4 regions of the Variovorax sp. FW305-3-2-15-B-LB1 genome follow, and region 3 is predicted to be linked to each of the others. Evidence: predicted binding sites of a transcription regulator. Region 3 holds the regulator's gene; each other region holds the start of a gene.
What was found. Region 3 encodes sigma-54, which starts transcription at its own class of promoters, with help from an activator protein. Its sites were predicted from a motif close to TGGCANGNAANCTGCTTT; they were not measured.
Positions count from the first base shown of each region.

Region 1: AC3WQR_RS21490 (pilin) is a predicted target of sigma-54. The motif match lies at 1,649-1,666, and genes of this name have one in related genera.
Region 2: AC3WQR_RS14155 (nitrate- and nitrite sensing domain-containing protein) is a predicted target of sigma-54. The motif match lies at 2,168-2,185, and genes of this name have one in related genera.
Region 4: AC3WQR_RS22270 (ammonium transporter) is a predicted target of sigma-54. The motif match lies at 2,444-2,461, and genes of this name have one in related genera.

Region 1 is NZ_JBYSZY010000038.1:13,903-18,764, reverse strand. Features, by position in the region: gene AC3WQR_RS21495 (PglL family O-oligosaccharyltransferase) at 1-1,082, opposite strand, end outside; gene AC3WQR_RS21490 (pilin) at 1,125-1,592, opposite strand; gene AC3WQR_RS21485 (3',5'-cyclic-nucleotide phosphodiesterase) at 1,794-2,597, opposite strand; gene AC3WQR_RS21480 (CHASE2 domain-containing protein) at 2,627-4,862, opposite strand, start outside.
Region 2 is NZ_JBYSZY010000019.1:4,515-9,376, forward strand. Features, by position in the region: gene AC3WQR_RS14140 (Hsp20/alpha crystallin family protein) at 1-170, shown strand, start outside; gene AC3WQR_RS14145 (alpha/beta hydrolase) at 361-1,119, shown strand; gene tsaD (tRNA (adenosine(37)-N6)-threonylcarbamoyltransferase complex transferase subunit TsaD) at 1,055-2,116, opposite strand; gene AC3WQR_RS14155 (nitrate- and nitrite sensing domain-containing protein) at 2,217-3,482, shown strand; gene AC3WQR_RS14160 (CmpA/NrtA family ABC transporter substrate-binding protein) at 3,801-4,862, shown strand, end outside.
Region 3 is NZ_JBYSZY010000034.1:60,839-65,700, forward strand. Features, by position in the region: gene lptA (lipopolysaccharide transport periplasmic protein LptA) at 1-682, shown strand, start outside; gene lptB (LPS export ABC transporter ATP-binding protein) at 679-1,473, shown strand; gene rpoN (RNA polymerase factor sigma-54) at 1,491-3,080, shown strand; gene AC3WQR_RS20430 (phospholipase D family protein) at 3,091-4,707, shown strand; gene AC3WQR_RS20435 (LysE family translocator) at 4,712-4,862, opposite strand, start outside.
Region 4 is NZ_JBYSZY010000040.1:48,823-53,684, forward strand. Features, by position in the region: gene AC3WQR_RS22260 (thiamine pyrophosphate-binding protein) at 1-840, shown strand, start outside; gene AC3WQR_RS22265 (hypothetical protein) at 848-1,150, opposite strand; gene AC3WQR_RS22270 (ammonium transporter) at 1,169-2,407, opposite strand; gene AC3WQR_RS22275 (sulfite exporter TauE/SafE family protein) at 2,827-3,585, shown strand; gene AC3WQR_RS22280 (tripartite tricarboxylate transporter permease) at 3,635-4,862, opposite strand, start outside.

The DNA.
Region 1 (4,862 bases), on a different contig from region 3:
AATTTAAAAAATACCCCAAAACACCAAATGGCCAAGGCCAACACAAGAGCAGCACCCAAAAAAACCCCATTCCAGAGCATCAAGTCAAGAATAAGATTGTGACTGTGTTCAAAATAAGCTCCGACGCTAGGATGATCAGGTGCAATCGCATATTGCGCCGCCCCGACCTGTTGCCATCCGTAACCCCAGAGCGGCTCGCGTCTTAATGCATCGACCATTGATACCCAATAAGACAGCCTTATTTCTTGTCCAACTGAGCTTTGGAAATTACGCCCGCCACCAAGAAGCAGAAAATCGTTTATTTCACGAAACTTGAAGACGCCAATCAATGCAAGCACGCACAAGAGCAATAACAGAACTCCTGAAATTCGAATTAGAAATTTCCCCTTCTTCATCCATAGCAAAATCACAAGAATGGCCAACTGAAGCAAACCAGTCCGTGACTGAGACAGTACCATGCCAATGACAAAAAAGCAGGCAAAAAGAAAAAATGGCAGCCTCCCGACCAATTTTCGCTCATAAATATAAAGCGCAACGCACAGCCCCACGAAACAAATAGTCCCAAAATGATTGGGCTGTGCAACGTTCGCAAATGGGCGCCCCCCCGGTTTCAGCTCCGCAAAATAAACGCCCAACTCCTGGGAACCGGTCCACTGAAGCAATGCAATAGTGACACTCAGAATCGAAAATCCGGCAAGCCCGCCCAAGAAAGCCAACAACCACTCATTTCCCAATTTATCTTTTGCAATAGACCCAACAATGACACAACCGAGCCAAATCAGTATGTAAAAGACAGAAACAAGTGCATCACCGCTATATATTATTTTCCCGAATGCAACCTGAAAAACAACAACAACAACCGAAACGCACGCGACAAACATCAGCAACGCCGACTGTTTTCCTCGATCTATTATTTTGACTTCGGCAAGAATCAGAGCCGCCATCAAGAAAAAGACCAGAATTGAGGCTCCGTCGCTCCATGCAGATACCCATGGCGCGTAATGATTGGGAACAAGCCAGCCAACCCCAATCAGGCTCGACGTAATAAAAATCAGGACTTGCCGAAGCGAAAATTTGGACATAAAAAAAGGCAGCCGAAGCTGCCCATTTCTTTCAGAGAATTATTACCCGCGGCATGAACCCGGACGGAACTTGGGATCGATGGTGCCGTTGCAGACCCAACGACCGATAACCGAACCGGCAGTGGGAACAGTCGTTCCAGTGGCGCCTACGTACGGCGTCAAGGTAATGGTTCCGGTAACGCCCGGAATATTCTGAGCCGTGACGGTAACCACGCCGGCATTGCTGGTTGCCACACTGGCCACGTACTGGGAAGTGGCAGAAGTCGATTCGCACCCCCATGCACCTGCGTTCGGCAATGAGGTGCCTGTGGCCGATTGCACGACTTCGCTAATCGTCGTGCGGCACGCCGACGCAGCCAAAATCAGCTCCGTCACCTTTGCGCGCTTGGTGTAATCCTGATACGCCGGCAGAGCCACAGCAGCCAAGATACCAATGATCGCCACAACGATCATCAATTCGATCAGGGTGAAACCCTTTTGCACATTGCGTGCGATAGAACGACGGTTCATTCATTAACTCCAGGTTGGTTTGTAGAGCCCGGGAACCAGCCCGGAGCGGGGTAACTTCCGCAGCATCCGTGCCACCCGGTTTCCCCACCCTGCAGCCCTCGATCAGGCCGTCTTTGGTCACAAGATGGTTACATGATGTGACACAACTCGCACTCAGATGCCAATTGTGTCGACAAATTTGTCATGCCCGACCGGGCCCTGTCAGAAGGTCAGCACTCCATCCGCCTTGAGCCAACGGATGTCCCGCTGCGCCAACCCAGCCACCTCCCGCCCCGCCAGCATCTCGATCTGGCTCATGATTTCCTCGGTCTCGGCCGGCTTGGTGTGGGTGATGTAGATCGGGTACTGCTTGCCCGGATCGATATGCGCCAGCTCGTGCGCCAGCGCCACCGGCGACAGGTGCAGGCTGCGTTCGGCCAAAGCCTCCTCGCGGGAGCTGAAGGCCGTCTCGATGACCAGCATCGCCACGTCGATCGCGTTGATGCGCTCCCAGAAGGGCGGGTTGCGTTCGGTGTCGCCGCTGAAGACCCAGTGGGCGCCACCTTCGGCCCGGCGGATGGCGAAGCCGCAGGCCGGCACGGTGTGGACGGCCGGCAGCACTTCGATCAGCTTGGGGGCGTCGCTGCCCAGTTCGAGGCGTTGCCCGACCGCGATCTCGTGAAAGCTCACGAACGGCGATTCGGGGCTGGGAATGCGTTCGAAATTCGGCCAGATGACGTTGTTGAACACATGCGCCCGCAGCGCGTCGATGGTGGCGGCCAGGGCATGCACGCGCAGCGGCCGGGCGCGGCGGCTGCCGACGGCGTCGAGCATCAGGGGCAGGGCGGCGATGTGGTCGAGGTGCGAGTGGGTGAGCACCACGTCGTCGATGGCGGCCATCTCGTCGAGGGTGAGGTCGCCGACGCCCGTGCCGGCGTCCACGAGCAGGTCCGCATCGACCAGGAACGAGGTGGTGCGGCAGTCCTTGGCGATGGCGCCCGAGCAACCCAGCACGCGAACCTGCATTGTGGAAGACCCCTTGTATGCGTCTGTCGTCATTTGGTGTCGAACCGGGTGGCGCCGTCCCAGTCCGGGTCTTGCGGGCGAAGCGCCATCGAGGCTAAACGCTGGGCGTAGAGCTGGTAAAGGACTTTTTTCGCATCCGCGGCGAGCAGGGGAGCCAGCAAGTTCCGGCCCAGCGCCCAATCCTGGCGGCGGTAGGCGGCGAGCACCTGGCTCCAGCGGTCGAGTTGCTGCCGTGTCGGGTCCTGCGCCTCGGCGTCGGCCTGCGGCGCGAGCGGGGTGTAGATGGCGACGGCCTGGGCCTTGCCCTTAACGCGCACGCTGTCGAGTTCCTGCCAGACGAACCCGGACGCCGCCTCGCGGGTGGCGCCGCTGGCCACGATCTCGACCCCGTAGTGTCCGCTCAGGCCTTCCAGCCGCGACGCGAGATTGACCGCGTCGCCGACCACGGTATAGCTGCGGCGCGCGGTCGAGCCCATGTCGCCGACGCTCATGAGGCCGCTGTTCAAACCGATGCCCGCGCTGATTTCGGGGCGGCCGTTGGCACGGTGCTGGCGGTTGATGTCGTGCACGGCGGCCGCCATGTCGATCGCCGCCTGCACGGCGAGCGCGGCATGGCCGGGCGTGTCGATGGGCGCGCCCCAGAAGGCCATGACGCAGTCGCCCATGTATTTGTCGACGGTGCCGCGGTGTGCGCTGATCACCTCGGTCAGCCGGCTGAAGACGGTGTTCAGGAAGGCCTGCAGCTCGGCCGGCGCCATCTGCTCGGACAGCCGGGTGAAGTCGCGCATGTCGCAGAACATCACGGTCATTTCCTTGCTCTCGGCGCGCATGCTGTAGCGGCCGGGGCGCACGAGCATTTCGTCGACCAGCTGCGGCGGCACGTAGGTGCCGAAGAGCCGCACCAGCCCGCGCCGCGCGCGCGATTCGACGAAGTAGCCCCAGCTCATGTTGAGCGCGAAGGCCAGCGCCACCATGACGAGCGCCGACGCCAGCGGGAGCACGAGGCTGTGGCCGACGTAGAGCCAGGTGTTGAGGCCGACCAGCGCGGCGACCACGCCCGCGCCGAGCAGCACAGCGCGCGATGCGGACAGCAGCGACAGCCCGAACGCGAGCAGCAGCCCCGCCGTCAGCACGGTCAGCACTTCATAACCCGGCGCGTAGTCGGGCACGGCCAGCAGGCGCCGGTCGAGCAAGCCCGAGACGATGTTGGCGTGCACTTCGACGCCCGGAAACGCCGCGCCGACCGGGGTGGCGCGCAGGTCCTGCAGGCCGGGCGCGGTGGCGCCGAGCAGCACGATCTTGTCCTTCAACTCGCCCGGCGCCAGTCGGCCCTCAAGGACGTCGGCAGCGGCCACGTAGCGGAACGACCCTGCGCGCGGCCCGCCGGGGCCGCGGAACGGCACCTGCAGGCTGGCACTCTGGTCGACCGGGATGCGCAGCGACCCCAGCACCAGCGCCTGCAGGCGCGGAAAGTTGCCGTCGCCGGCCACGAGCGCCGGCCGCACGGGCGGCGAGCCGTTCGCCAGCCGGTACACCGCCAGCGCCAGCGACTCGTAGTGCCCGGGCGACGCATGCTCGCCTTCGTAGCGGGCGATGAGCGGCACGCTGCGGATCACGCCGTCGTCGCTGCCGTCACCGACCAGGGTATTCAGGAACCCCGCGACCGGCGCCGCGCGCCCCAGCACCGGCAGGCTGGCGCCGAAGCCGTTCCAGAGCGTGACGAAGGAAGCATGGGGCGGAAAGGCGTCGGGTGGCAGCACGGGCGTCGCCGGCAGCAGCCCCTTGGCGCTGGGCTGTTCGGTGCGGGTGAAGTAGTAGCCGAGCGCCACGGGCTGGCCACGCAGGGCCTGAGCCAGTGTGGCGTCGTGGTCGAGGGTGGGCGCGAGCTGGTCGATTTCGGCAGCGAGGCCCGGCACGCCGCTCAATGGCCCGGCTGCGATCTCCTTCAGGCGCCCGAGGCCCGAGCTGCGATCGGGCTCGAGAAACATCACGTCGAAGCCGAGCACGGCCACGTGCTGACGGGCCAGCAGTTCCGTCGTGAGGCTGGCGATCTTGTCGCGCGGCCAGGGCCACTGGCCCTCGCGCGCCAGGCTGGCGTCGTCGACATCGACAATCACGACCCGCGTGTCGGGCGTGCCGGGCATGGTGGCGCGCAGGCGGGCGTCGTAGATCAGGTGGTCCAGGTGCTCGATCACGCCCAGCCGCCAAACGCCGGTGGCATGGAGCAGCGCCAGCAGCACCGGCAGCAGCGTGATGGCGATGCGC
Region 2 (4,862 bases), on a different contig from region 3:
TCCGCATCGAAAGCAAGGCCGAAGCCAAGCGCCAGATCAAGCTCGCCTACGAGCTGCCGCAAGCCATCGACCTGGCCACCAGCGAAGCCAAGCTGGAGAACGGCGTGCTGACCCTGAAGCTGGGCAAGCTGGTGCCGGCAAGCCAGGTTTCGAACTTGCAGATCAACTAGTCCCGGCGATGCCCCCACGAAGAAAATGTTAGTGACAGCTTGTTTTGACTTTAAACAAGCGCCGTATTCACAATAGTGCCAAATAACGTCACATGATGTGACGATTTATTAGTACTTTCTTCTTCGTGGGCATCTCGTAAACGCATCGAGTTCCCGGGCGGTGCGGACAGCGGGTGTGCCTCAAGGCACCATGAAAACGCACCTGCAGTCAGCCAATGACAACGAACGGTCCGACACGCTCCTGATCTTCCTGCCAGGGGCCTACCTCAAACCCGAAGAGTTCGAGCGCGAGGGCTTCATCAGCGCCGTGCGCGAGCGGCACCTCGCAGCCGACGCACTGCTGGTCGATGCGGACGTCTCCTACTACTACGACCAGACCCTCAGCGAGCGGCTGCACGCCGACGTCATCGAGCCGCAGCGGGCCAAGGGCTACACCTCGATCTGGCTGGTCGGCATTTCCATCGGCGGATTCGGCGCGCTGATCCACGAACTGGCGCGGCCGGGCTCGGTGGACGGCATCGTGGCGCTGGCGCCCTACCTCGGGCGCCGCGTGCTCGGTGCGGAAATCAAGAAGGCCGGCGGCCTGCGCGCCTGGCAGGCCCCCACCGGGCCGCAGCCCGACGAGGAACCCGACCGCAAGCTCTGGCCCTTCTTCCAGCAGTACCTGGCGCCGAAGCCTTCCCAGGACCTGCCGCCGCTGTACCTGGGTTTCGGCCTGGCCGACCGCTTTGCCAGCAACCACAAGCTGCTGGCCGACGCCCTGCCCCCGGGGCGCGTGTTCACGACCGAAGGCGGCCACGACTGGCCCGAGTGGCGCCAGCTCTGGCGCAACGTGCTCGACGTGCTGCCGCTGCCCTCGCTGGGGCGTGCACGGCAGCAGCCGGCTACACGGTTTCCGGCAGCGGCGTCTCGGGCGTCATCAGCGATGCCATCGGCCATCGCGGCTTGACGTCGAAGGCGTAGCGCTCCGAAGCCTGCGACAGGCCCGACTGCAGCCGCATCGCGGCCGCCATGGCGATCATGGCGCCGTTGTCGGTGCACAGGTGCAGCTCGGGGTAGTGCACGCGCACCTTGCGCTTGGCGCAGGCCGCGTTCAGCTGCTCGCGCAGGTTCTTGTTGGCCCCCACGCCGCCGGCCACCACCAGCCGCTTCAGGCCGGTCTGGTCCAGCGCCGCGAGCGACTTCTTCAGCAGCACTTCGACGATCGCCGCCTGCGTGGAGGCGGCCAGGTCGGCCTTGCGCGCCTCGAGCTGGTCGCCGAGCTTCTTGGCCTGCGTGAGCACGGCCGTCTTCAGGCCGGCAAACGAAAAATCGAGGTCGCCGCTGTGCAGCAGCGGGCGCGGCAGCTTGAAGGCCGCGGCGTCGCCGCCTTCGGCCAGCTTCGCGAGCCAGGGGCCGCCGGGGTACGGCAGGCCCATGAGCTTGGCGCTCTTGTCGAAGGCCTCGCCGGCCGCGTCGTCGATGGTTTCACCGAGCAGTTCGTAGCGGCCCACGCCGTCGACCCGCATCAGCTGCGTGTGGCCGCCCGACACCAGCAGCGCCACGAACGGAAATTCGGGCGGGTCGGCGCTCAGGAACGGCGACAGCAGATGCCCTTCGAGGTGATGCACCCCCAGCACCGGCTTGCCCAGCGCCACGCCGAGCGCGCAGGCCACGCCCGCGCCCACGAGCAGCGCACCGGCCAGGCCCGGGCCGCGCGTGTAGGCCACCACGTCGATCTCGGCCAGCGAGCGTCCGGCCTCGGCCATGACGGCTTCGGTGAGCGGCAGCACGCGGCGGATGTGGTCGCGGCTGGCCAGCTCGGGCACCACGCCGCCGTAGGCCTGGTGCATGGCGATCTGGCTGTGCAGCGCGTGCGAACGCAGCAGCGGCAGCGCGTCGCCGTGCGACTCGACCAGCGCCACGCCGGTCTCGTCGCAGGATGATTCGATTCCCAACAAGAGCATGGCGCCGAGTGTAGGGGCCGCCCGCCGGCGGCGCCCGCGAAGGGGCAAGCAAGGCACGGAAGTTGCACGAGCGGGATGCGCTCCTTCTGCGCCCCCACGAATGACTTCCGGCCTGAGCTTCCTGATCGCCGCGCGCCGATGCGAGATCGACGCGCTGGACCAGCTCGCGCGCACCAGCGAGCTGGTCGGCGCCATCGGGCGGCTCGTGCATGCGCTGCAGCGCGAGCGCGGCATGTCGAACGTGTTCCTGGCCTCGCACGGCGGGCGCTTTGCCGACCAGCGCGGCCCGCAGATCGCCGAATGCCTGGCGCTCGAGCAGCAGGTGCGCGCCGGCTTCGATCGGCTCGAGGCCGAGCACCATCGCGCGGTGGGCGCCGGCCATGGCGCGCGCCTGTTCAGCCGCATCGCCTGGGTGCTGCCCGGCCTGGACGCTCTGCCCGCGCTGCGCCGGCGCATCGACGCACTCGAACTCCAGCCGGTGCAGGCCGTGGCCGCCTTCGCCAAGCTGGTGGCCGGCCTGCTGGCGGTGGTGTTCGAGGCGGCAGACGGCGCCACCGACCCCGAGATCTCGCGCCTGCTGGTGGCGATGTTCAACTTCATGCAGGGCAAGGAGTTCGCCGGCCAGGAGCGGGCCTTCGGCGCCGCCGCGCTCGCGCTGGGCCGGGGCGACGACGCGCAGCGCCAGCAGTGGAGCCATCTCATCGAGTCGCAGGAGCGCTGCTTCCAGGTGTTCATCGATTTCTCGGGCGACGCGGTGCGCACGCTGTGGCACGACAGCCAGTCGGACGCCGTGCTGGCCGAGCTCGAGCGCCTGCGCCGCAAGGGCGCCACCTCGGTGCCCGCCGACGCGGTGCTGAGCCAGGCCTGGTTCGACTGCTGCACGCGGCGCATCGACGCCATGCAGACGGTCGAGAACCGCCTCTCGGCCGACCTGCGCGCGCTGTGCGACCACAAGACCGCCCAGGCGCGCAGCGAGCTGGCGGCCTACCGGCAACTGCTCGGCACGCTGGCCCCGCAGGCCGGCGGCGCGCTCTTCTTTGACGATGCCCAGCAGGCGCAGGACGCCACGCCGGCGCAGCTCGGGCGCCACCTCGAACGCTCGGTGCTCGACATGGTCCAGGAGCAGTCGCAGCGCCTGCAGGCCATGAGCGACGAGCTCGACACCGTGCGGGCCTCGCTCAACGAACGCAAGATCGTCGAGCGCGCCAAGGGCCTGCTGATGGCGCACCGACGCCTGAGCGAGGCCGAGGCGCACAAGATGCTGCGCCAGACCGCCATGAACCAGAAGCGCCGCCTCGTCGACGTGGCCGAGTCGATGCTGGCCATGGCCGACTACCTGCCGCTCGAACCTGCACCGCGGCGCTGACCCGGGCCGCTTGGATTGGTGCAGCGCACAACAGTTGTGCGTAGCCCGGTTTCGCAGGCCGACTGGAACTTTCTCCTGCACCGGCGCGCCCTGCCAGCTATCTTTTCCATAGCTCCCAACGGCAGTTGCGGGCTGGCACACCGCTTGCATGGAGCTTGTCACAGACCGCAAGGTCTTCAGGCAGGTTGCACCCAACGGCGGGTGCGGCCCACCGAACCGGACAAAGGCGTCCCCATCCCGCAAGGGCTCGTTCACGAGCAGCCCCTGCGCGGTGCGGACGCCTTTTCGTTTTTGTCTTTCACTTCTGGAGCCCCGCCCATGTCCGATCTGCTGCTGAAAACCAAACTGAGCCGGCGCCGCGTGCTGCAGGCCGCCGCCCTCGGCGCCGTGGGCATCGACCCCGCGCTGCGCGCCGCCGTCTGGGCCCAGGGCTCGGACAAGCCCGAGAAGGAAGAAGTGAAGATCGGCTTCATCCCGCTGACCGATTGCGCCAGCGTGGTGATGGCCTCGGTGCTGGGCATCGACAAGAAGTACGGCGTGAAGATCGTGCCGAGCAAGGAAGCCAGCTGGGCCGGCGTGCGCGACAAGCTCGTGAACGGCGACCTCGACATGGCGCACGTGCTCTACGGCCTCGTGTACGGCATGCACCTGGGCGTGAGCGGGCCGAAGAAGGACATGGCCGTGCTCATGACCCTGAACAACAACGGCCAGGCCATCACGCTGTCGAAGAAGCTGGCCGACAAGGGCGCGGTCGATGCGGCCTCGCTCGCCAAGCTCATCGCCAAGGAAAAGGGCGAATACACCTTCGCCCACACCTTCCCCACCGGCACGCACGCCATGTGGCTCTACTACTGGCTCGCCTCGGCCGGCATCGACCCGTTCAAGGACGTGAAGAACATCACCGTGCCGCCCCCGCAGATGGTGGCCAACATGCGCGTGGGCAACATGGACGGCTACTGCGTGGGCGAGCCCTGGGGCCAGCGCGCGATCATGGACGGCATCGGCTTCACCGGCATCACGACGCAGGACATCTGGAAGGACCACCCCGAGAAGGTGCTGGGCTGCACCGCGGAGTTCACGAAGAAGTACCCGAACACCGCGCGCGCCGTCACGGCCGCGATCCTCGAGGCCGGCAAGTGGATCGACACCGGCCTGCAGAACAAGAACAAGATGGCCGAAACCATTGCTGACAAGAGCTACGTCAACACCAGCGTGGACGCCATCAACCAGCGCATCCTGGGCCGCTACACCAACGGCCTGGGCAAGAGCTGGGACGACCCCAACCACATGAAGTTCTACAACGGCGGCGCCGTGAACTTCCCGTACCTGTCGGACGGCATGTGGTTCCTCACGCAGCACAAGCGCTGGGGCCTGCTGAAG
Region 3 (4,862 bases):
TCGCCTCGGCCGCCTGGCTTTCGGTGCGCTGTTGCTGGCCGGTGCCGCCTCGGGCGCTCTGGCCGAAACCGCCGACCGCACCAAGCCGATGAACATCGAGTCCGACTCGATGCGCTACGACGACCTGAAACAGACCAGCGTGTTCACCGGCAACGTGCTGGTCACGAAGGGCACGATCATCATCCGCGGCGCGCGGCTGGACGTGCGCCAGGACGCCGAGGGCTACCAGTACGGCGTGGTCACGGCGGCGCCCGGCAAGCTGGCCTATTACAAGCAGAAGCGCAACGCCGGCGACGAGTGGATCGAGGGCGAGTCGGAAGTCATCGAGTACGACAGCCGCGCCGACAACGTCAAGTTCATCCGCCGTGCCGTCATGCGCCGGCTGATCGGCGCCACGGCCAACGACGAGAGCAGCGGCGCGCTGATCGTCTACGACCAGAGCAACGACACCTACACCGTCAACGGTTCCCTCGTGCCGCCGAACGCCGGCGTCTCGGCGGGCGGCGGCGGCCGCGTCAAGGCCATCCTCACGCCGAAGGCCACGCCGGCCCCGGCGGCGCCCGGCTCCGCACCGGCAGCGGGTGGCAAGAAGCCCGCGGCCCCGGCACCCACTCCCGCGCCCGGCGCCGGGCTGCGCCCGAGCACCACGCTGGGCGGCACCGAAGGGGAAGGGCGCAAGTGATCGAAACCGCAGGAACCCAGACCGCCGACGGCATTCCGGGCAGCCGCCTCGTGGCGCGCGGCCTCAAGAAGAGCTACGGCAGCCGCACGGTCGTGAAAGACGTCTCGCTCGACGTGCAAAAGGGCGAGGTCGTCGGACTGCTCGGCCCCAACGGCGCGGGCAAGACCACCTCGTTCTACATGATCGTCGGGCTGGTGCGCGCCGACGCCGGCGAGATCACCATCGACGGCGAGCCCATCGCCCACATGCCCATCCACCGCCGCGCGCGCATGGGCCTGAGCTACCTGCCGCAGGAAGCCTCGATCTTCCGCAAGCTCACGGTCGAGGAAAACGTGCGCGCCGTGCTCGAGTTGCAGCGCGAGCCCGACGCCAACGGCCGCATGATGCCGCTGACCAAGCAGCACACCGAAGAGCGCCTGGCCGACCTGCTGGCCGACCTGCGCGTGGACCACCTGCGCGATTCGCCAGCGCTCGCGCTGTCGGGCGGCGAGCGCCGCCGCGTCGAGATCGCGCGCGCGCTGGCCACGCAGCCGCGCTTCATCCTGCTGGATGAGCCCTTCGCCGGCATCGACCCGATCGCGGTGATCGAGATCCAGCGGATCATCAGCTTCCTGAAAGAGCGCGGCATCGGCGTGCTCATCACCGACCACAACGTGCGTGAGACGCTGGGCATCTGCGATCACGCGTTCATCATCAGCGACGGGCACGTGCTGGCACAAGGCACACCCTCGGAGATCGTCGACAACGCCGAGGTACGCAGGGTGTACCTGGGCGAGCACTTCCGCATGTAAGGGCGGGGGCGGTTCCTATGAAGCAAGGGCTGTCCCTTCGCGTCTCGCAGCATCTGGCACTGACGCCACAGCTGCAGCAGTCCATTCGCCTGCTCCAGCTCTCCACGCTCGAACTGAGCCAGGAGGTGGAGCAGATGCTGGACGAGAACCCGTTCCTCGAACGCACCGCGGAAGAAGCGGCGCGCGAGGAGTTCGGGCTGGACACGGCCGACGCGCCGGTGCCGCGCGACGACGCGGGCGAGGGGGAGGCCGAGTTCACGCCCTCCGCCGCCAGCACGTCCTCCACGTCCAGCGACACCACCACCTCGACCCCCGACTCCGACGGCCCCGCCGCCGAGATCGCCGAGCGCGAGCCCGACTGGGAAGGCGACGGCACCGTCGACATGGCGCCCGACGACAGCGAGTGGGGCAGCGACGCACCCGCGCGCCAGAACAACCTGGGCGACGACGAGCGTGCCGACGCCACCGAGCTCGCGCGCAGCCAGGAGTCGCTGCAGTCGTTCCTGCACCGCCAGGCGCTGAGCCTGCGCCTGAACGAAAACGACTGTGCCGCGCTGCGCTTCCTGATCGAATCGCTCAACGACGACGGCTACCTCGAAGACTCGCTGCCCGCGCTGGCCTCGGGCCTGGCGGGCGACGACAACGACCAGTTCGACGACCTGGTGCACCACTTCCAGGTGGCGCTGGGCCTGCTGCAGAGCCTGGAGCCGGTCGGCGTCGGCGCGCGCGACCTCGGCGAATGCCTGAGCATCCAGCTCAAGGCGCTCGCCAGCGAAGACGAGACCGAGGCCGAAGCGCTCATCCGCAAGACCGCCATCGCGATCTGCAAGCAGCCGATGGAGCTGCTCGCGCGGCGCGACTTCAAGCGCCTGGCCACGCTCACGCGAACCAACGAAGACCTGGTGCGCTCGGCGCTGCAGGTCATTGCGCGGCTCGAACCCAAGCCGGGACGCCGCTTTGTCGACGTCGAGCGCAACATCGTCATCCCCGACGTGATCGTCACCAAGACCGGGCGCGGCACCAATGTGAAGTTCCGCGTCATGCTCAATCCCGAGGTCATGCCGCGCCTGCGCGTGCACGACATCTACGCCGGCGCGCTCAAGTCGCACAAGGGCGAGGGCAGCCAGGCGCTGTCGCAGCGGTTGCAGGAGGCGCGCTGGTTCATCAAGAACATCCAGCAGCGCTTCGACACCATCCTGCGCGTGAGCAACGCCATCGTCGAGCGCCAGAAGAGCTACTTCGTGCACGGCGAGCTGGCCATGCGCCCGCTGGTGCTGCGCGAGATCGCCGACGAGCTGGGCCTGCACGAGTCGACCATCTCGCGCGTGACCACCGCCAAGTACATGGCCACGCCCTTCGGCACGGTCGAGCTCAAGTACTTCTTCGGCTCGGCGCTGGGCACCGAGACCGGCGGCAACGCGTCGAGCACCGCGGTGCGCGCGCTGATCAAGCAGTTCGTGAGTTCCGAGAGCATCAAGAAGCCGCTGTCCGACAGCCAGATCTCCGAGATGCTGAAAGAGCAGGGCATCGAGTGCGCGCGCCGCACCGTGGCCAAGTACCGCGAAGCCTTGCGCATCGCACCGGCCAACCTGCGCAAAGCCCTGTAGAAAGCTCACGATGACCCGTCGCCTGCTGTCGCGCTGGGGGCATTGGGTCTTCGCCCTCGTGGCTGCATCGCTGTTCGCCGGCTGTGCCACCTTGCCCGACGAGGCACCGCGCCCGCCCACCAAGGCCATCGCCGTCTCGGCCGACACCGCGCTCGGCAAGATCGCGCTGGCTTCGCAGCCCGACCCCGACCTCAGCGGCTTTCGCCTGATGCCCGGCGGCGACTTCGCCTTCGACACGCGGCTGCAACTGGCGCGCCGCGCGCAGCGCACACTCGACGTGCAGTACTACCAGATCGAGAACGACGAGACCGGCCGCTACCTGCTGCGCACCCTGCGCGATGCGGCCCAGCGCGGCGTGCGCGTGCGCCTCTTGATGGACGACCTGTACACGTCCGGCGAAGACGAGTTGCTGCTCGGCCTGGCCGCCACGCCGAACGTGGAGCTGCGCCTGTTCAACCCGTTCCCGGCCGGGCGCGGCAGCCTGCTCAAGCGCTTCACCGCGTCGCTGTTCGACTTCAGCCGCGTCAACCGCCGCATGCACAACAAGCTCTTCATCGCCGACGGCGCGATGGCGGTGGCGGGCGGGCGCAACATCGGCAACCAGTACTTCCGCCGCACCACCGGCCCGAACTTCATCGACCTCGACACCTTCGTCACGGGCGCGCTGATCCCGCGCCTGGGCGTGCTGTTCGACCAGTACTGGAACAGCCCGCACGTGCGCCCGATCGGCGCGGTCGTGCACACCGACCTGCCGCGCGAAGAACTGCAGCGCCGCTTCGACGCCGCCACCGGCCCCGACACCACGCCGCCGCCGCCCAGGCCCGCGCCCAACGACCTGCTCGGCTACAGCCCCGTGGCCGACGACCTCGACGCCGGCAAGCTCGGCCTGATCTGGACCACCGCCGAGGCCTACGCCGATTCGCCCGACCGCGTGATCGGCAAGACCGCGTCGTACGGCGGCGTGCCGTTGCTCGACGTGGACAGCGTGCGCTACAACGTGGTCGAGCAGATGCGCCGCGCGCGCAGCGAGGTGACGCTGGTCTCGCCCTACCTGATCCCGGGCGCGTCAGGGCTGGAGGTGATGCGCGAGATCCGCGGGCGCAACGTGAAGATCAGCGTGGTCACCAACTCGCTCGCCGCCACCGACGAGCCGCTGGTCCACACCGCCTACCGCCGCTACCGCGCGGACATGCTCGCGCTGGGCGCCGAGTTGCACGAGCTGAGTTCCGCGCGCACGCGGCGCAGCGTGCGCCTCGGCCTCTTTGGCACGTCGGTGGGGCGGCTGCACGCCAAGTCGGCGGTGATCGACCAGCGCATCCTCTTCGTCGGTTCGATGAATTTCGATCCGCGCTCCGAGATCCACAACACCGAGATCGGCCTGTTCATCCGCAGCCCCGAGATGGCGCAGCAGACCTTGAAGCTGCTCGACGTGCTCAAGCAGCAGGGCGCCTACCGGCTGCGCTTTGCCGAGGGCGGCGATGCAGCGGCAGGCGGCTCGCGGCGCATCGAGTGGGTCAGCGAGGAAGGTGGCAAGACCACCGTACTGCACGAAGAGCCCGACTCGGGCTTCTGGGACCGCACCATGCTCGAGCTGCTGTCGCCGCTCACGCCCGAGAGCCTGCTCTAGCGCCTCAGGTGCCGCGCACCGCCGACCACACGAGCCGCAGGCCCAGCAGGCCCATCACGCCGCCGGCCGCGCGGTCGATCCAGGTCTTGTAGCGCAGGTAGGCCGCGCGCGGCGCGGCCGAGGACAGCGCCAGCGCGACGATCGCGTACCAGCCC
Region 4 (4,862 bases), on a different contig from region 3:
GAAGTGCCGTCGCAAGGCTATGAGCTGTTCGCGATCCCGCAGCCGAAGCAGGCGCTGGTCCATGTGCATGCCGATGCCGACGAGCTCGGCAAGCTCTACCGCCCGACGCAGGGCATCCACGCCACGCCGCAGGCGTTTGCCGAAGCGGTGTCCGCGTTGCGCCCCGCGTCGCCACCCGTGTGGCAGGCCGAGACGAACACCGCGCGCGAAGACTTCCTGCGCTGGAGCGATCCGGCCGCGGTCCGCATCCCCGGCCCGCTGCAGATGGGCGAGGTCATGCAGCACCTGCGCGAGGTGCTGCCGGCCGACACCATCTTCTGCAACGGCGCGGGCAACTTCGCGACCTGGGTGCATCGCTTCTGGCCGTTCCGCGCGTTCGCGAGCCAACTGGCCCCGACCAGCGGCTCGATGGGCTACGGCCTGCCGGCCGGCGTAGGCGCCAAGCGGCTGTGGCCCGAGCGCGAGGTGGTCGTGTTCGCGGGCGACGGAGATTTCATGATGCACGGCCAGGAGTTCGCGACCGCCGTGCAGTACGGCCTGCCGATCCTCGTGGTGCTGCTGGACAACGGCATGTACGGCACGATCCGCATGCACCAGGAAAAGCACTACCCCGGCCGCATCAGCGCCACGCAGCTGAAGAACCCCGACTTCCGTGGCTATGCCGAGGTGTTCGGCGGGCACGGCGAGCGCGTGACCACGACGGAAGAATTCGGCCCCGCACTGGCGCGTGCGCGCGCCAGCGGCAAGCCGGCGATCCTGCATTGCCTGCTGGACCCGGAGGCGATCACGCCCGCGAGCACGCTGGCGTCGATCCGCAAGGCCGCGCTGGCCGCGAACTGAGGCGTCGTCAGCGCAGGCCGCCGATGTAGCGCGGCGGCGGCGTGGGCGGCAGGCCGTCGGGCTGGCGCGCCGCCAGCCGCGCGGCGCGGGCCAGCGGCTCCATGGCCTGCTCGAGCCGCGTGGCGAGCTGGTCGAGTTCGTCGTCTTTCGTCTCGGCGGCGTGCTGGCGCGTCATGCGCACGATCTCGGCGGCGTACTCGGCGTTGGTGGCCATCCATTCGGTGTCGGTCACGCGCCCGTGCTTTCGCCGCAGTGCCACGTGAAGGCGTGCTGCAAGCGCGATGCGTTCGCTTTCGGACATGGATGGCATGGCGTCTCCCTCGGGTGGTCAGGCTCCCAGGTGTTCACGATGCTGAGCAAGATCGAGGCCCACCAGTTCGCTCTCGGGGTCGACGCGCAATCCGACCAGCACATGCACCAGGAACAACACGATGGCCGTGCCCGCCGCGCTGTAGATCGCCACGCTGGCGACCGCGATCGCCTGTGTCAGCACATTGCCCGTCGCGCCCGAGATGCGCGGGTCGGCGAAGACGCCAGTGAGCAGCGCACCCACGATGCCGCCGATGCCGTGCACGCCGAACACGTCGAGCGAGTCGTCCGCACCGAGCAGGTGCTTCAGGCCCGTGGCGCCCCAGTAGCAGGCCAGCCCGGCGATGGCGCCGATGGCCAGCGCCGACAGCGGCGTGACGAAGCCGGCCGCCGGCGTGATCGCCACCAGCCCGGCCACGAGACCGGAGCACAGGCCCAAGAGCGAGGGGCTGCGGCGCACGATCCATTCACCGATCATCCAGCTCATGGCGCCGGCCGCCGCCGCGATGTGCGTCACCAGCATGGCCAGGCCGGCGCGCCCGTCGGCCGCCACCGCCGAGCCGGCATTGAAGCCGAACCAGCCCACCCACAGCAGGCCCGCGCCCGTCATGGTGAGCGCCAGGCTGTAGGGCTCGAAGGCCTCGCGCCCGTAGCCCCGGCGCGGCCCGAGCGCATAGGCGCACACCAGCCCCGCGATGCCCGCGTTGACGTGCACCACCGAGCCGCCCGCGAAGTCGAGCGCGCCCATCTGCGCGAGCCAGCCGCCCGGCTCCCACACCCAGTGCGCCACGGGCGCATACACGAGCACGCTCCACAGCAGCGCGAACCACAGCAGCGCCGAGAAGCGCATGCGCTCGACAAACGCGCCGAGCACCAGCGCGGTCGTGATGATCGCGAAGCTCAGCTGGAACATGGCGTAGACCGATTCCGGCACGTTCGGCGCCACGTGGCTCACAGCCACCTGGCCGGCCTCCTTCAGGTACTCGAAGCCCGAGAAGCCGATGCGCGAGAGCTTGCCCAGCCAGGGCCAGCCGGGCGTGAAGGCCAGCGAGTAGCCGAGCGCGAACCAGGTCAGCGAGACCACGGCGGCGATCGCCACCACCCCGGCCATGGTCGCCAGCACGTTCTTGCGCCGCACCATGCCGGCATAGAAGAGCGCGATGCCGGGCAGCGTCATCAGCAGCACCAGCGCGGTCGAGGTCATCATCCAGGCGGTGTCGGCCGCGTTCAGGGAGGCTTGGGGTGCCAGCAGGGCCATGACCGTTTCTTCTTGGAGTGGTGGACAAGAGGCCTGTGTGCACGAGTCATGCCATCTTGTTAACTGACTGAAACACTTTGGTTTCCCAACCGGAGGGTCGAAGTAACACGAAGCGGGTAATTCCTAATGCACCGGGCGGGTGCGCGCTTGCACAATCTGCGCACTCGCGACGGGCCCTGCTCGTACTGCCGAGGGTCCGAGGAGACAAGCTTCCGATCGATCAACAAGAACATTCTTCAAAGGCTCCGTACGAGATGCCTGTCTGATATTTGAAAAGCGCCGCTGGTCGGCGCTTTTTTTTGCCTGTTCGCAGCGCGAATGCAGGCGCTTTCCTCCAGGCCAAACAAGCCTCCTGGCCAGCCGGTATCGGCCACCACAGCTATCGTTTCGATAGCGATTCCGGTGAGACAATCGCCCGCATGGAAATGCTGGTGGTCACGGGCGCCTCACTGCTCGCGGGTTTTATCGATGCGATCGTGGGCGGCGGCGGGTTGATCCTGGTGCCGGCCCTTTTTGCGGTGTTTCCGGGCGCGCCGCCCGCCACGCTGCTGGGCACCAACAAGAGCGCGTCCATCTGGGGCACGGCGGCCTCGGCAGCCCAGTTCAGCCAGCGGGTGCAGATGCGCTGGAGCGCGATGTGGCCGGCCGCGCTGCTGGGCTTCGGCGGCTCGATGCTCGGCGCCTGGACCGTCACGGTCTTCCCGGGCGACTTCCTGCGCCGGGCGCTGCCGGTCATCCTGTTGGGTGTGCTGGTCTACACGCTGGCGCGCAAGGACATGGGCCGGCTGCATGCGCCGCGCTTCAGCGGCCGCGCCGAGACGCTGGCGGCCAGCACCATCGGCCTGACCATCGGTTTCTACGACGGCTTCTTCGGGCCGGGCACGGGCAGCTTCCTGGTGTTTTTGTTCGTGCGCTGGATGGGCTACGACTTCCTCAACGCCTCGGCCTCGGCCAAGGTCATCAACACCCTGACCAACGCCGCCGCGCTGATCCTGCTGGCCGCCAAGGGCCACGTCTGGTGGCACTACGGGCTGGTGATGGCCGTGGCCAACGTGGCCGGCAGCCTGGTCGGCACGCGCGTGGCGCTGAAGCACGGGGCGGGCTTCGTGCGGATCGTGTTCATCGTGGTGGTGAGTGCGCTGATCCTGAAGACGGCTTACGACGCGTTCCTGAAATAAAAAAAAGCCCCTCGCGTCTGGCCAGGGGCTTTTTTTCGGGGCGCCGAGGTCAGTCCTCGACAAAGGCCTCTTCGCGCTTCGCCTTGATCGCGGGCAACAGCACGATGGCCAGCAGCAAGGCTGCGGCAATCAGCAGCCCTGCCGACAGCGGCCGCGTCACGAACACGCTCCACGCCCCGCGCGACAGCAGCAGCGCGCGCCGCAGGTTCTCTTCCATCATCGGCCCGAGGATGAAGCCCAGCAGCAGCGGGGCCGGCTCGGTGCGCAGCTTCAGGAACAGGTAGCCGATGAAGCCGAAGATCGCCACCATCCACACGTCGAAGGTGTTGTTGTTGGTCGAGTACACGCCGATCGCGCAGAACAGCACGATGGCAGGGAACAGGAACTTGTAGGGCACCGTCAGCAGCTTGATCCACATGCCGATCAGCGGCAGGTTCAGCACGATCAGCATCGCGTTGCCGATCCACATCGAGGCGATCAGGCCCCAGAAGAGCTCGGGGTTGCTGGTCATCACCTGCGGGCCGGGCTGGATGTTGTGGATCGTCATCGCGCCTACCATCAGCGCCATCACGGCGTTGGGCGGAATGCCCAGCGTCAACAGCGGAATGAAGGAGGTCTGCGCGCCGGCGTTGTTGGCCGACTCGGGCGAGGCCACGCCGCGGATGTTGCCCTTGCCGAAGGGCACTTCGCCGGGGCGCATCTTGATCTTCTTCTCCAGCGCGTAGGCCGCGAAGGCCGCCAGCAGCGCACCGCCGCCCGGCAGGATGCCCAGCGCCGAACCCAGCGCCGTGCCGCGCAGCACGGCGGGCGTCATGCGCTTGAAGTCGTCCTTGGTGGGCCACAGGCCCTTGACCTTGTGCGTGAACACCTCGCGCTCGTCGTCGGGCTGCGAGAGGTTGCCGATGATTTCGCCGTAGCCGAACACGCCCATGGCGATCACCACGAAGCCGATGCCGTCGGTGAGCTCGGGAATGTCGAAGCTGAAGCGCGCCACGCCCGAATTCACGTCGGTGCCCACGATGCCCAGCAGCAGGCCCAGCACGATCATCGCCACCGCCTTGAGCAGCGAGCCCGAGGCCAGCACCACCGCGCCGATCAGGCCCAGCACCATCAGCGAGAAGTACTCGGCCGGGCCGAACTTGAAGGCCAGCTCGGTCAGCGGCGGCGCGAAGGCGGCCAGGATCAGCGTGCCGACGCAGCCCGCGAAGAACGAGCCCAGGCCGGCCGCGGCCAGCGCAGGGCCTGCGCGGCCCTGCCTTGCCATCTGGTAGCCGTCG